3 regions of the Pseudarthrobacter phenanthrenivorans Sphe3 genome follow, and region 1 is predicted to be linked to each of the others. Evidence: riboswitches for the same ligand, from Rfam matches in the RefSeq annotation. Region 1 holds a riboswitch; each other region holds the start of a gene.
The links. A riboswitch is a leader RNA that binds a small molecule or an ion and turns the genes downstream of it on or off. The one in region 1 is predicted to bind thiamine pyrophosphate.
Positions count from the first base shown of each region.

Region 2: linked by a shared signal. The riboswitch ahead of ASPHE3_RS18330 (ECF transporter S component) and the one ahead of thiC (phosphomethylpyrimidine synthase ThiC) in region 1 are both predicted to bind thiamine pyrophosphate.
Region 3: linked by a shared signal. The riboswitch ahead of ASPHE3_RS13040 (FAD-dependent oxidoreductase) and the one ahead of thiC (phosphomethylpyrimidine synthase ThiC) in region 1 are both predicted to bind thiamine pyrophosphate.

Region 1 is NC_015145.1:2,491,627-2,496,444, forward strand. Features, by position in the region: gene ASPHE3_RS11600 (RNA-binding protein) at 1-2, opposite strand, end outside; gene rpsP (30S ribosomal protein S16) at 4-426, opposite strand; gene ASPHE3_RS11610 (hypothetical protein) at 632-1,072, opposite strand; gene ASPHE3_RS11615 (VOC family protein) at 1,226-2,101, opposite strand; gene ASPHE3_RS11620 (amidohydrolase family protein) at 2,212-3,294, opposite strand; TPP riboswitch at 3,373-3,480, shown strand; gene thiC (phosphomethylpyrimidine synthase ThiC) at 3,475-4,818, shown strand, end outside.
Region 2 is NC_015145.1:3,946,950-3,951,767, forward strand. Features, by position in the region: gene ASPHE3_RS18325 (ABC transporter ATP-binding protein) at 1-811, opposite strand, end outside; partial or broken gene ASPHE3_RS18330 (ECF transporter S component) at 811-1,435, opposite strand; TPP riboswitch at 1,502-1,637, opposite strand; gene ASPHE3_RS18335 (heme-degrading domain-containing protein) at 1,710-2,261, shown strand; gene ASPHE3_RS18340 (hypothetical protein) at 2,258-2,467, shown strand; gene ASPHE3_RS18345 (DUF4383 domain-containing protein) at 2,559-3,065, shown strand; gene ASPHE3_RS18350 (iron-containing redox enzyme family protein) at 3,062-4,117, shown strand; gene ASPHE3_RS18355 (glycosyltransferase family 2 protein) at 4,114-4,818, shown strand, end outside.
Region 3 is NC_015145.1:2,820,639-2,825,456, reverse strand. Features, by position in the region: gene ASPHE3_RS13050 (RNB domain-containing ribonuclease) at 1-1,349, opposite strand, end outside; gene thiE (thiamine phosphate synthase) at 1,426-2,166, opposite strand; TPP riboswitch at 2,194-2,311, shown strand; gene ASPHE3_RS13040 (FAD-dependent oxidoreductase) at 2,304-3,662, shown strand; gene thiS (sulfur carrier protein ThiS) at 3,659-3,895, shown strand; gene ASPHE3_RS13030 (thiazole synthase) at 3,898-4,713, shown strand; gene ASPHE3_RS13025 (4a-hydroxytetrahydrobiopterin dehydratase) at 4,757-4,818, shown strand, end outside.

The sequences.
Region 1 (4,818 bases):
AATCTACTCAGCCTCGGTGGTCTCTGCTTCGGCCTCGGCAGGTGCTTCGGCAGCATCAGACTTGGATGCCTTCTTGGTGATGGCTTCCGGGATGATCACGGAGCCCTTCTCCGGGGCAACGAAGGCTACCTTCTCAGACTTGGTCTTGAGGGTGCCTTCCTGGCCCGGCAGGCCCTTGAACTTCTGCCAGTCACCGGTGATCTTGAGGATCGCGGCGACCTGCTCGGACGGCTGGGCGCCGACGGACAGCCAGTACTGGGCACGCTCGGAGTCAACCTCGATGTATGAGGGCTCTTCGGTGGGGTGGTACTTGCCGATCTCTTCGATGGCACGGCCGTCACGCTTGGTGCGTGAGTCCGCGACGACGATGCGGTAGTACGGTGCGCGCATCTTGCCAAAGCGCTTAAGGCGAATCTTTACGGCCACTGTTGTGGTCACTCCTGTTTCAGAAAAGGGGGTGAACCCGGCGTTCTGCACCCGTGGGGCGGGCCGTACTTGCGGGCTCGAAGGACAGGATCCGGACGCGGAGAGAGGGGCCACGCAGATCGAGTACCTGTTTATTGTGCCAGATCAGCGTCGGGATTTCGACTTGGCACCCCGGCAGCACGGCGAAGGGGCGGCCGGGAAGGGCTCAGACGGTCCAGACGTAAAGTCCGGTGCGTTCGGAGTCGTCAATTCCAACGGCAAGTTCAGCCACTTTCTGGACGTAGGTCCGTGCCTGGGCGGCGTCGAACGGCATGTCCTCCTGGGCTGCCCATTGCTCGGCAACATCATCCAGGACGTTGCCCTCCCCCTCGGTTTCGTAGCACAGCAGGTCGGCCAAAGCGCGCACCATGGCGGGCGGAACGGCCAGCAGCGAATCGCTGGCCACGTCCACCATGGTCAGTTCATAATCTGCACCGCCGGCGTGGACTGCGGTGCCGGCGAGGTCCCCCAGTTGCTCGACTTCGAAGTCAGTGATCCCAGGGATCCGGACGGCCTCGCCGTCGGGGGCGTTGCCTGCCTGGTCAAGGATGCCTGCACGCTTAAGTGCGGCGTCATGGGTGGCGAGGAAGATTTCGGTGAAGCCCATGGGAAGTGCCCTCATTCCGTTGACGGTGCGGCGCGCCGGGACGCAGCGCGCGCCGCCCGGCAGTTCGGTTTCAGCCTAGTACAGGTACCGCCGGGCGTTGGCCCGGCGGCACCTGCCCATGCGACCGCCAGGCCGGTGCACGAAACGCCGCTGTCAGCGGACGGCGACCCGGATCCTGTTGCGCCACGGATCCTCGAACCGGAGTTCTGCACCCGTATGGTGGGCGGGCACGCCGGCGACCTTGAGGCGGTCGGCAAGAGCGCCGACGTCGTCCCCTGACGGCACTTCAATGAGGACCTCCCCCAAGCCAAGCGTGTCCTTCCGCGGGCCGGCGCCGCGGCTGTTCCAGACATTCATGGCCATGTGGTGGTGGTACCGGCCAGCCGAGACGAACAAGGCCTGCCCGTGCCAGCCGGCAGTCTTTTCGAAGCCCAGCGTACCCACGTAGAAGTCGCGGGCCGTCTGGACGTCACCCACCTGCAGGTGCACGTGCCCCACGCCCGCCACGGTTCCACGCTGGCGCTCCAGCGACTCCTCCGTGAGGTGCTGCTCCAGGTAGCGCTGCGGCGGAAGCGCCAGGCTGTCCATCACCACGTCAGTGCCGTTCCAGGACCAGTTGCTGCGGGGGCGGTCCCAGTAGAGCTCGATCCCGTTGCCTTCCGGGTCAGTGAAGTAGAAGGCCTCGCTGACCAGGTGGTCTGCGCTGCCGGTGAAGGAGCGGGGCTCAAACCGGGCGGCGGTGGCGATGGTGGCGGCCAGGTCCGCCTGGTTCTCGAACAGCAGCGCAGTATGGAAGAGGCCGGCCTCTCCCCTGCCCGGAAGGTTCAGGCCCGGAGCGGGTGCCAGGTGCACCAGCGGCTTCTGCAGCCGGCCAAGATAAAGCCCGCCGTCCTGCTCCGCCACGACCTCCAGGCCCAGGGCGCGCTGGTAGTAGTCCGTCATGACCTTCATGTCGCCCACCTTGAGCATCACGGTGCCCATGGCGAGATCGGCAGGTAGAAGATCCTGGTTTGTGGCTTCTGCGGTCATTGGAAACTCCCGGTGCTGGGGCCCTCGGGTTGCGGGCCTGTCACTATTAAAATTACTTGAAGCTTCAATTTATTCCAAGTGCTGGTTCCGGTTGCCCCCAGGACGACGGGTCATCCCACGATCCGTCCTCCCAGCACTACATGTGCCAGGTCCCTTATGGTCCCCGGCGTCGTCCGCGGGTCCTCCCGGCACAGGACGACGTCTGCCCGCGCCCCCTCGCCGATGGCCTCGGCACCCAGCCACTTCCGCGCGTCCCAGCAGGCAGCATTGAGGGCAGCCGGCATGGGCAGTCCCGCGGCATGAAGGGCCAGGATTTCGTCGGCGATCCTGCCATGCCTGATGACGCTGCCGGCATCGGTTCCGGCGTAGATCCGCACCCCTGCTTCATACGCCTCCAGCACACGCTCCTCCCGGCATTCCCACAATGAACGCATATGCGCCGCGTACACGGGGAACTTTGGATCGGCCTGTGCCGCAATGTCCGGGAAGGTGGCGATGTTGACCAGGGTGGGCACAATGGGCACCTGTTGCTCCACGAACCGGGGAAGGTGCCTCGGCAGGAGCCCCGTGGCGTGCTCGACGCAGTCGATGCCGGCGTCCAGCATGTCGTCGAGCGTCTCCTCCGCGAAGCAGTGGGCCGTAACGCGTGCGCCCTCATCGTGGGCGGCCTGCACAGCATCACGGACGACGGCGGCGGGAAACGATGGCGCCAGGTCACCGGCGCCCCGGTCAATCCAGTCCCCCACGAGTTTGACCCAGCCGTCACCGTCCCGTGCCTGCTTCCGGACGGCTTCAACGAGTCCCTCCGGTTCAACCTCTTCTGCGAAGCCACGCAGGTACCGCCGTGTCCGGGCAACATGGCGGCCGGCGCGGATCAGCAGCGGGACGTCAGCCCTCCCCTGCAGCCATCGGGTATTTGCGGGAGAGCCGGCGTCCCGGACCAGCAGGGTGCCTGCCAGAAGGTCGGTCCGGGCCTGTTCCTCGGCGGCCGCATCGTGCACCGCTCCTCCCGGACCCAGCCCTATATGGCAATGGGCATCCACGAAACCCGGCAGCACCCAGCCCGCCAGGATGCTGTCCGGCACCTCCGCCGGGCGCCGGAAGGTCAGCCTCCCATCGACGGACCACAGTCCGCGCTCCTCACGGTCGGGTCCCGTCAGGACGGGCCCCGTGAACTGGATGATTTCTGCCATGAACCTGCCTCTTTCTCGCCCGGACAGGCTAGCACCGGCGATGTGACAACGAAGGATTCGGGGGCTGTGGTAGCTTCTTGGTGACCACACGGGTGCCCCTGCAGGGGCTGAGATCGGGCTGACGCAGCCTGCGACCGTCGAACCTGTCCGGGTAATGCCGGCGAAGGAAGTGAGTATTCCTTGAGTACACCAAATGAACCGCTGTCCCCTGCCCAAAAGAACCAGCAGCCGGCTTCGCCCGGCAGCCACACCCCGGTGACCCATTCCCTGAAATCGCACTCGCTCGCCTACCTTGAAGACCCCGATTCCGGCATCCGGGTTCCAATAACAGAAATCGCGCTGGAGGCTTCCCCTAACGGCCTGGCGAACGAGCCGTTCCGGACCTACCGGACCGCCGGGCCGGGCAGCGACCCCGTGCGCGGCCTGGAGCCGTTCCGGTCGAATTGGATACTGGGGCGCGGTGACACGGAAACGTATGGCGGCCGGGAGCGGAACCTCCTCGACGACGGCCGCTCGGCTGTCCGCCGCGGTGCCGCCAGCGCTGAGTGGAAGGGAGCGCGCCCGGTGCCCCGCCGCGCCGTCGGGGGCCGGACGGTGACGCAGATGCACTACGCACGGCAGGGCGTGATCACGCCGGAAATGCGGTTCGTGGCGTTGCGGGAGAACTGCGATGTTGAACTGGTCCGCAGCGAAGTGGCCGCCGGCCGGGCCATCATCCCCAGCAACATCAACCATCCTGAGTCCGAGCCCATGATCATCGGCAAGGCGTTCCTGGTGAAGATCAACGCCAACATCGGCAACTCCGCTGTCACCAGTTCGATCGCCGAAGAAGTGGACAAGCTGCAGTGGGCAACCCAGTGGGGCGCGGACACTGTCATGGACCTTTCCACCGGAGATGACATCCACACCACACGGGAATGGATCATCAGAAACTCTCCGGTACCGATCGGGACCGTCCCGATCTACCAGGCCCTGGAAAAGGTGAACGGCGAAGCGAATGCCCTGACGTGGGAAATCTTCCGCGACACCGTGATTGAGCAGTGCGAGCAGGGGGTGGACTATATGACCATCCACGCCGGGGTCCTGCTCAGGTACGTTCCCCTGACGGCCAACCGGGTCACGGGCATAGTGTCCCGCGGCGGTTCCATCATGGCCGGCTGGTGCCTGGCGCACCACCAGGAGAACTTCCTCTACACCCACTTTGACGAGCTCTGCGAAATTTTCGCACGGTACGACGTCGCGTTTTCCCTGGGCGACGGCCTGCGGCCCGGGGCGACGGCGGACGCCAACGATGCGGCGCAGTTCGCCGAACTGGACACCCTGGCTGAACTCACGCAGCGCGCCTGGGAGTACGACGTCCAGGTGATGGTGGAAGGCCCAGGCCACATTCCGTTCCACCTGGTGCGGGAAAACGTCGAGCGCCAGCAGGAGCTGTGCAAGGGCGCGCCCTTTTATACACTCGGTCCACTTGTCACCGACGTGGCGCCCGGCTACGACCACATCACTTCAGCCATCGGCGCCACC
Region 2 (4,818 bases), 1.5 Mb from region 1:
CATAGCCGGGCACCCAGACACCGGCGGCAATCAGCATGCTGCGCGCATCCGCCAGCACCTGGTCCGGCGGGCCGTCGAGCAGCACCGCTTCCTCAGTGGCGCTGCCCGGCTGAAGCACCACGATGCGGTCCACCAGGTCCTTCCATACGGACACGCGGTGTTCCACCACCACCAGGGTGGCCCCGGTCTTGTCCAGGCACCGCGCCACCGCGTCACGCACCTCCAGGACCCCAGCGGGATCGAGATTGGCAGTAGGCTCGTCCAGCAGGATCAGCCCCGGGCGCATGGCGAGGATGCCTGCCAGCGCGAGGCGCTGCTTCTGCCCGCCGGACAGTGCCGACGTCGGATGGTCCAGCGGCAGGTGGGACAGGCCGACGTCGTCCAATGCTTCATGCACGCGGGCCCAGATGGCGTCGCGGGGCACGGCAAGGTTCTCCGCACCGAAAGCGACGTCGTCGCCTACCCGGGAGAGGACCACCTGGGTCTCCGGGTCCTGCTGCATGAGGCCGGCGCGGCCACGCTGTTCGCGCGGGGACGCCCCGTCAACCAGCAGCGAGCCGGATTCGTCGGAGTCGCCGGCCCCGCCGTCGTCGTCCGCATCGCCCAGCACCCCTGCCAAGGCATGGAGGAGGGTGGACTTGCCGGCGCCCGATGGCCCCAGCAGGAGGACGCGCTCCCCCGGCAGGATGTCCAGCTCAAGGGCCTGCACCGCGGGCGTGGACCGCCCGGCATGCCGCCAGCCCCAGCCGCGGGCGCTGACGGCCGCCGGACGCACTGCCGCCGGAGCGTCATGGCGGGTAGGTGCAGCCATCAGGAGAAGACGGGCTCCGTTGCTGCCTTTCGTGAGGCAAAGGAGCTCAGGACGCCGGTCTTCGCCAGCCCGCGGGTGGCGAGCCAGGACAGGGCGCCCGCGATGATCGCGCCGGAAATCATGGTGAAGATGATGTACGCCAGCTTGTCGCCGCCTGAGTACGCGATGTTCCAGCCCCACGGAGCGAAGGAGTCGTTCAGGCCGCAGAAGAGGCCCGCCGCAGCGCCTGCCAACAGGGAAACGGGCAGGTTGAACTTCCGGTACACGAAGATCGCGAAAACGATCTCCGCTCCCAGGCCCTGGACAAAGCCGGAGAACAGTACGGAGGCGCCGTACTGGGAGCCCATGAGCAGCTCACCGGTGGCTGCAACGGTCTCGCAGAACAGCGCGGCGCCGGGCTTGCGAATGATGAGCATGCCTAGTACCGCCGGAATCATCCAGCCGCCGGCGATGAGGCCCGTGAGGGGCGGGGTAGACGGCATTCATGGGCGCCGAGACTGCGGCCGCACCCTGGGACCACGCCCAGAAAATAACGCCGCCGGCAATGGCGATAAGGGCCGCCACCACGATGTCCACCACGCGCCAGGACTTGGCCGTGCTCTTCTTCACTGCTGTTGTTGCCATGCGATCCTCCTGAGGAACAGGAGGGGAAAGTGGACGCGGCTGCCGGCACTGCTGCCGATGCGCGCGCACTTCGAGAACTCGACTCCCTTGCGCCGGTACTAACCGGATCAGGTTCGAGGGTCTGCGGCTGTCCGCACTCTCAGCGCCCACCTGCGGTGCCTGGCATGGCCAGTCCGACGGCGGCGCTCCCCTGTCGTTGAATGATTCTGTGTGTAAATAATCGCCCTGGTGGGCGTGGTCCAGTTTACACCGCAGGAGGGGTAGATTGTGGCCCATGACTGCCACTCCGCCCCATGTGACCGAGTACGATCCGGACTCCGACGCCGCCCAGCCCGAGGGATCGCTGGAAGCATTGATCGCCCGGATCGAGGCGGAAGTCCGGGAACTGCAGTTTCCCGGGTTTTCTCCGGATGATTCCCTGAACCTGGGCCTGCTCCTGGTGGAACTGGGCAAGGAACGGGACCTGCCCATCGCCATCGACATCACCAAGGGCAGGCAGGTCCTCTTCCACGTGGCCCTGCCTGGCGCCACACCGGACAACGACCACTGGATCCGCGCCAAGCAGCGCACTGCCGCCCGGTACGAGGTGCCCTCGCTGCTGGTGGGACTGCGCGGCCGGCTCGGGGGCGGACGAATCGAGGATCAGGGCTGGTTCGACGAACGCCGCTATGCCGCCCATGGCGGGTCGTTTCCCGTCTATGTGACTGGCGTGGGTGCGGTAGCCACCGTCACAGTTTCCGGGCTTCCGCAGGTCCAGGACCATGATCTGGTGGTGGAGGCGTTGCGGGAGGTCCTTCAGGGAGTGCGGTCCGGAGACGGGTTGTGACCGGACCGGCCGGCGAAAACCAGGTCCGGGCGGCGCTGGACAAAGCCTCGGATGAGATGATTTTCATCGGCCCGGACCACCCTTACTATCCGCTGCTGGCGGAGCTGGTGTCCGCCGTCGGAAATTCCTGGCAGCAGGGCTATGACCACGGCCGCCGGGGCGGGGACGACGCGAACCCCTACACGTGGAACAGCGCGGCGGGCTGATCCGCCGCCAGAGGAAATACAAAGGCTGCTTAGCATTTACATAGTAATCATGCTTACTATGTTGTCTCCCGGCTTATGAGGAGTACAGGACATGGCAGCCAGCACCCGCCTGACAGGCGCCCGCACAGGCCTGCAGAGAGCTGCTTTGGGCACCGCCGCCGTGTTCTGCCTGGCTGGCGTCCTCGGCTTCGTCCCGGGCGTCACCGCCAACTATGGTTCCCTGGGCCTTGCCGGCCATGGATCCGGAGCGCTCCTGCTGGGGATTTTCCAGGTTTCAGCACTTCACAACATCGTGCACCTGCTCTTCGGTGTGGCAGGCGTCCTGATGGCGCGCACCCACGCGCAAGCCAGGAGCTACCTCGTCTATGGCGGAGTGATCTACCTCGTCCTGTGGCTGTACGGCCTGCTGGTAGGCGACACCACGCCGGCAAACTTCGTCCCGGCAAACAACGCCGACAACTGGCTGCACCTGGTCCTGGGCCTGGCCATGATCGCCCTGGCCGTCATGCTGGCAAGGGGCCCTGCCACCAACGCGAGCACCAACAACGGCAGCAACGCCAGCACCAGCGCCAGCACCAGATCTGAAGGAGCATCATGAGAATCCCCGGACCGCGTGGACCCATCAGCACGGCCTTGTTCAGCGTCCTCGCCGGCGCCCCGGGCGCGGACACGGAAGGCCTGGACGGGCTGCACCGGATGGCGGCCGCCCGCCTGGCGGCCGAGATAGACATCATCGAGGACGATGACCTGCAACTCACGCTGTTTTGCCTCTACGAACTCCACTACTCCGGGCTCGAGGGCGTCAGTGATGAGTGGGAGTGGGCGCCGGGACTGATCCAGCTGCGGCATTCACTGGAAAAGCCCTTCGAAGCCGCCCTCAGGCAAGCCGCCCATGAGGCGGCCGGTGAGCTGGAGCTTCCCGCGGACATGGTCCCCACCAGCGACGCCGTGGCGGCCGTCCTGTTCGGCCTCGCGGCGCAGGACAGCGGTCCCAGCCTTTCCCGCTATGTGGCGAAAAAGGCAACCCTGGACCAGCTCAAGGAATTCCTGGTCCACAAGTCCATCTACCAGCTCAAGGAAGCGGACCCCCACACCTTCGCCATCCCCCGCCTGTCCGGACGGGCCAAGGCGGCGCTCGTGGAAATCCAGGCTGACGAGTACGGCGGCGGGCGGCCCGAGCGGATGCACAGCACGCTGTTCGCCCGAACCATGAGCGGGCTGGGAATGGACTGCGCCTATGGAGCGTATGTTGACGCGGTCCCCGCGATTTCCCTCGCGGCGGTGAACCTGATGTCCCTGTTCGGGCTGAACCGGCGGCTGCGGGGGGCCATCACCGGGCACCTGGCCATGTATGAAATGACGTCTTCCCAGCCCAACCGCCTGTACGGCAACGGGTTTCGCCGGCTTGGTTTCGATGCCGGCGTGACCCGCTACTTCGACGAGCATGTGGAAGCGGACGCCGTCCATGAACAGATCGCCGGCCGTGACCTGGCCGGCGGGCTGGTGGAGGCAGAACCGCACCTGCTCGGGGACGTGCTGTTCGGAGCCACGGCAGTCATGGCCATCGACGGCCGGCTGTCGGCGCACATCCTGCAGTCCTGGGAAAACGGCCGAAGCTCCCTCAGGGCGGCTGTACCGGCGGCAGCATGAGCAGCCAGCCTGCGGCGCGGTCCGCCGTGGAGGGACCCGCCCAGGACAATTCCGCGGTGGAGGGACCCGCCGTGGAGGGACCCGCCTTGGAAGGATCCGTCGAATACATCCTGCCCCTGCGCTGGACCGACGATTCCTGCCTGCCGGAACTGGCCGCCTACCTCCGCCGCCTCACGGAATGGATTCCCGTCACGGTGGTGGACGGTTCGCCGGTACGGCTCTTCGAACAGCACCGGGTGCTGTTCCCCGCCGCCGTCAAGCACATCCCTCCAAGGGCGGGCAGCGGCGGCAACGGCAAAGTCGCCGGGGTCATGACGGGCGTACGGGACTCGACGGCGGACCTCCTGGTGATTGCCGACGACGACGTCCGCTACACGCGCGAGGCCCTCGCCGCCGTCGTCCATCACCTCCGTTCAGCGGACGTGGTGCGCCCGCAGAATTACTTCGATCCCCTCCCTTGGCACGCGTGCTGGGATACGGCCAGGACGCTCATCAACCGTGCCTGGTCCGCGGACTTTCCCGGGACGCTGGCTCTCCGCCGGGACGCGCTGCTGGCAACGGGAGGCTATGCTCCCGTCCTGTTCGAAAACCTGGAGCTGATCCGGACAGTCAAGGCCGCCGGGGGACGGGAGAAAATTGTCCCGGACCTTTTCGTGGCCCGCCGTCCACCGGGCAGCCGGCACTTCGTGAAGCAGCGCGTC
Region 3 (4,818 bases), 330 kb from region 1:
CCGTTGCCGCCCTTCCCGTTGCCGTTCCTGCCGTTGCCGCCGTTTCCGTTTTCCTTCTGCGGCTTGGACCCGGAGATCACGATCGCGTCGAATTCCTGTCCGATGTGGTTGATCAGCAGCGCCGCTTCCACGGTGTCCAGGGCCATGCGCTCCATGCGGGAGGCCAGCTGGTCGGAACCGGCCATGATCTCGGGTAAGGACGGCAACGCGTCCCGTACCCAGCCCGGTACGTCGCCGCCGTTGCTCAGTGCCTCGCAGGTCACCAGCACGAAGCGGTCCACCAGCCGGCGCAGCGGTGCCGTCGTGTGCGCGTAGGCCGCGCCGATCGCGGACTGGACCGCATCTTCCGGAACTGTCCCGTCGAAGGCGGTGTAAGCGGCGCCGCGGAACAGCATGCCTGCCGAATGCATGATGGCCAGCTGGCGCGGGTCGGTAGGATCCAGGCTCCGCAGGTATTCGCCGTAGCTCATTTCGCCGTTCCAGGGCCGCCCCAGCGCCTCCGTCTGCAGCCGGAAATGGTTCAGGGAGCGTTCATCCGGCGAGGGCATGGTCCGCAGTATGCCCACTTTCCCGGCCAGCATCATCTGCGCTGCGGCCATGCCGGTCATGAGCGAGATCTGGGCGTTCCAGTCCTCCACCGGCAGCTGCGGGGCAGCGGCAATCCGGTAGCCGCCGTCGGGAAGCTGCACTATCTCCTGGTCCGGCATGTTCAGGCTGGCGCCCTCCCTTGCGCGCTCCAGCTCCACTCGCTTGAGCCCCACTTCCCTCAGGAGGTGCAGCACGTCGGAGGGGCTGCCGCCGTCGAGCTCCGCCTGGGCCCCCTTGTAGCTGAGCTTGGCCCGGCTCCGCATCCGCGCCCGCCTGACGGCAACCTCGGCCACCTCGGCCCCCTCGTCAAGGCGGAAGTCCCACACGAACGCGGAGCAGTCCTGGCCGGGCAGGAGGCTTCCCGCCCCCTCGCTGATGACTTCCGGATGCAGCGGGATGCGGCCGTCCGGCGTGTAGAACGTCTGTCCCCGGCGCCGTGTCTCGGCGTCCAGCGGTCCGCCGGGTGCAACAAAGGAGGGAACGTCAGCGATGGCATACAGCACCCGGTAGCCCCCGCCGTCGCGTTCGATAAAAAGCGCCTGGTCCAGGTCGGTGGACGACGCCGGATCGATCGTGATGAACTCCACCGCCGTCAGGTCATAGGCCGGAAGCCGCAAAGCCGAGACTGCGGCTTCCGCGTCCTCCACTGCCTCGGCAGGGTACGGGCCGGGCAGCTCAAGCTCGGTCCGCAGCGCGCTCAGGGCCGCCTCAAGGGCGTTCGTGTGCTCGTGGACATTGGGGGCCAGCCGATGATGTGACACGAAAATCAGCGTAGCCCCAATTGTGCGGATCGTGCATGAAACGGCGCGGAGGACGGGCTGGTTTTCGGCTGCAGCCTCACGGACGGGCGGCGTCCAGCGCAGCCAGGAGTGAAGCTGCCGCCGCTGCGGGCTCGTCGGCTTCGGTGATGGCGCGGACCACCACGATCCGGCTGGCGCCGGCCTCCACCACCTGTTCCACGTTGCCGTGGTCAATCCCGCCGATCGCGAACCAGGGGACGCCGCCGTCGGACTCTTCCTGCCGGCCCGCTGCGGCGGCAGCGTACTTCACCAGGTCCAGTCCGACGGCGGCGCGGCCCGGCTTGGTGGGTGTTGCCCAGAGGGGTCCCACGCAGAAGTAGTCCAGCGCTGCGGGCCCCGCAGCAGCTGCCAGGGCCGCGTCCACCTGCTCCGGGCTGTGGCTGGACAGGCCAATAGCGGCGTTCCCGTTGAGCAGCGTTCTGGCCGCGTTGAGGGGGAGGTCCTTCTGTCCAATGTGGAACACCGGCGCACCGGAAAGGACGGCGATGTCCGCACGGTCGTTCACGGCCCACAAGCGGCCGTGGCGGACGGCCGCTTCCTTCAGCAACGCCAGCAGTTCCAGTTCCTCTGCCGCCTCAATCGACTTGTCCCGCAACTGGATGATGTCCACCCCGCCCGCGAACGCGGCATCGACGAACTGTTCGAAGTCGCCGCGGTCCCGCCGCGCATCCGTGCAGAGGTACAACCGTGCTGCCTGCAGGCCTGCGCTGCCTTCGGCATTGATAAAGGCGTCGGTTCCGGGGACATGGGAAGCGGCGGGGGAGGGGGACACATTCATGGGAGCCAGCCTAGTTCCTCTACACTGGCCTCGTACTGCGGGAGCCGCGGCAGCTGTCATAAAGCGCCGGGCTGAGAGGGCGTCAGAGCCGACCGCTTGACCTGATCCGGCTAATACCGGCGTAGGGAAGGAGACACATGAGCGAACCGCCGCACCCTGGTGCTTTCGATGAACCAGCCGGGCCAGGGGCCGTGATCCGTGCCGATGTTGCCGTTATCGGCGGAGGAGTCATCGGGCATTCCATCGCCTGGGAGGTGAGGCGGTCCGGGCGGTCAGTGGTGGTCATCGATGATGCCCCCGGCTCCGGGGCCAGCTGGGCTGCTGCAGGAATGCTTGCTCCCGTCAGCGAACTGCACTACCAGGAGGAAGACCTCCTGGAGCTCATGCTCGACGCTGCCGCCCGCTGGCCCGCTTTTGCCGCTGACCTCGCCGCGGCTGCCGGGTCGGATCCCGGATACCTTACGACGCCGACGCTCGCCGTGGGTGCCGACTCCGCCGACCGGCAGGCGCTGCTGGACCTGCGGGCCGTGCAGCAGGCCAACGGACTCACGGTGGAGCCCCTCACCATCCGTGAAGCCCGGCGGCGGGAGCCCCTGCTGAGCCCTGCCATTGCCTGCGCGCTGGATACCCCTGCTGACCATCAGGTGGATCCGCGGCAACTGCTGGCCTGCCTGCGCCGTACCCTGGCCCGGCACGAGGGCGGAGCCGGGAGCGGCGGAAGCTTCGTGGCCGGAGCCGTGGACGGCTATGCCGTGCCGGACAGGGCAGCGGGCCTGTTCTGGCAGGACGGTGCAGTTTCGGGCGCGCGGCTGGCCGGCGGCGGGACTGTCCTTGCCGGGGAGACAGTGGTGGCCAATGGCCTGGACGCGGCGGCACTCGCCGGCCTGCCGGAGGACCTGCGCCTGCCCTTGCGGCCCGTGCACGGTGACATCCTGCGCCTGGCAGTGCCCGCACACCTCCGGCCCCTGCTTACCTCCACCGTCAGGGGACTTGTCCGTGGTGTCCCCGTGTACATCGTGCCGCGCCGGGATGGCACTGTGGTGGTCGGGGCCACGCAGCGGGAGGATGCCCTCGGGCAGGGCAACGGGTCCAACACCGGGGCGGTCTCCGCCGGGGGTGTTTACCAGCTGCTCCGCGACGCCCAGGTTTTGGTGCCCGCGGTGGCGGAGCTCGAGCTGCTGGAATGCACAGCACGTCCCAGGTCCGGCACTCCGGACAACGCCCCGCTGCTGGGGCGGGTGCCGCTGGCGGTCCGCCCTGCAGGGCACGAAGAACAGAAGTACGTGGAAGGCCTCATCATCGCCACCGGCTTTTTCCGCCATGGCGTACTGCTGGCCCCCGCCGCGGCCGCAATCTGCCGGGAGTTGCTGGACGGCAGGGGAGACCCGCGCTGGGTCCCTTTTGATCCCGCACGTTTTTCGGACGGCCTTTCGCGCAGCGCAGTCCGCCCGGGTGGCGTTGCCGCCACCGGACCTGACATCAAGGAGAAAGTATGAATATCACCCTGAACGGAACCGGGCATACCGTGCCTGAGGGCGCATCCATCACCATGCTCGTCAGCGAGGTCACGGGGCGTGACCTGGCTGCTGACGGCCAGGCTGTTGACGGCCGCCGGCTGGGCGTGGCGGTGGCACGCAACGCCACTGTGGTGCCGCGGAGCATGTGGTTCGCCACCGCGCTCGCGGAGGGCGACGACGTCGAACTCGTAACCGCAGTCCAAGGAGGCTGACCATGACCGAAACCAGCACCCTCCATGCCGGCGCCGGGCAGGACCCGCAGGACGCCCTGGTGATTGACGGCGTCGCCCTGGGGTCACGGCTGATTATGGGGACGGGTGGCGCCCCCAGCCTGGACGGCCTGGGCGCCGCGCTCCTGGCCTCCGGAACCTCTCTCACCACGGTGGCGATGCGCCGCTATTCACCCGCCGAGACGGGCTCGCTCTTCCAGCTGCTGCTGGACCACGGCATCCGGGTCCTTCCCAACACCGCGGGGTGTTTCACCGCCCGGGATGCCGTCCTCACCGCCGAGCTTGCCCGGGAGGCGCTGGAAACAGACTGGGTGAAGCTTGAGGTCATCGCCGACGAGCACACCCTCCTGCCGGACGCCGTCGAGCTCGTGGACGCCACCGAACAGCTGGTCAACAGGGGGTTCAAGGTGTTTGCGTACACCAATGACGATCCCGTCCTCGCGCTTCGGCTCGAGAACCTGGGCGCCACCGCCGTGATGCCGCTCGGTTCTCCCATCGGTACCGGCCTGGGCATCCTCAATCCGCACAACATCGAGCTCATCGTGTCCCGCGCCTCGGTTCCGGTGGTGCTGGACGCCGGCATCGGCACCGCGTCCGACGCCGCCCTCGCCATGGAGCTGGGGTGCGACGCCGTGCTGCTCGCGACGGCGGTGACCCGCGCGCAGGACCCGGCGATGATGGGGGAGGCCTTCAAACACGCCGTTATCGCGGGTAGGCTGGCGAGAGCGGCCGGTCGTATACCCCGCCGTGAACACGCGCTGGCGTCGTCGGCGATGGAGGGCAGGGCAGAGTTCCTGTAGTTGCCCGTTTTCCGCCGCCGGCGCCCTCACCCTAGGAGCAGCAGTGGCGGGCAAGGAAGCAGTTCCCCCGGAACGCATCGACGAAGCCCTGGCTGCACTGCCGGA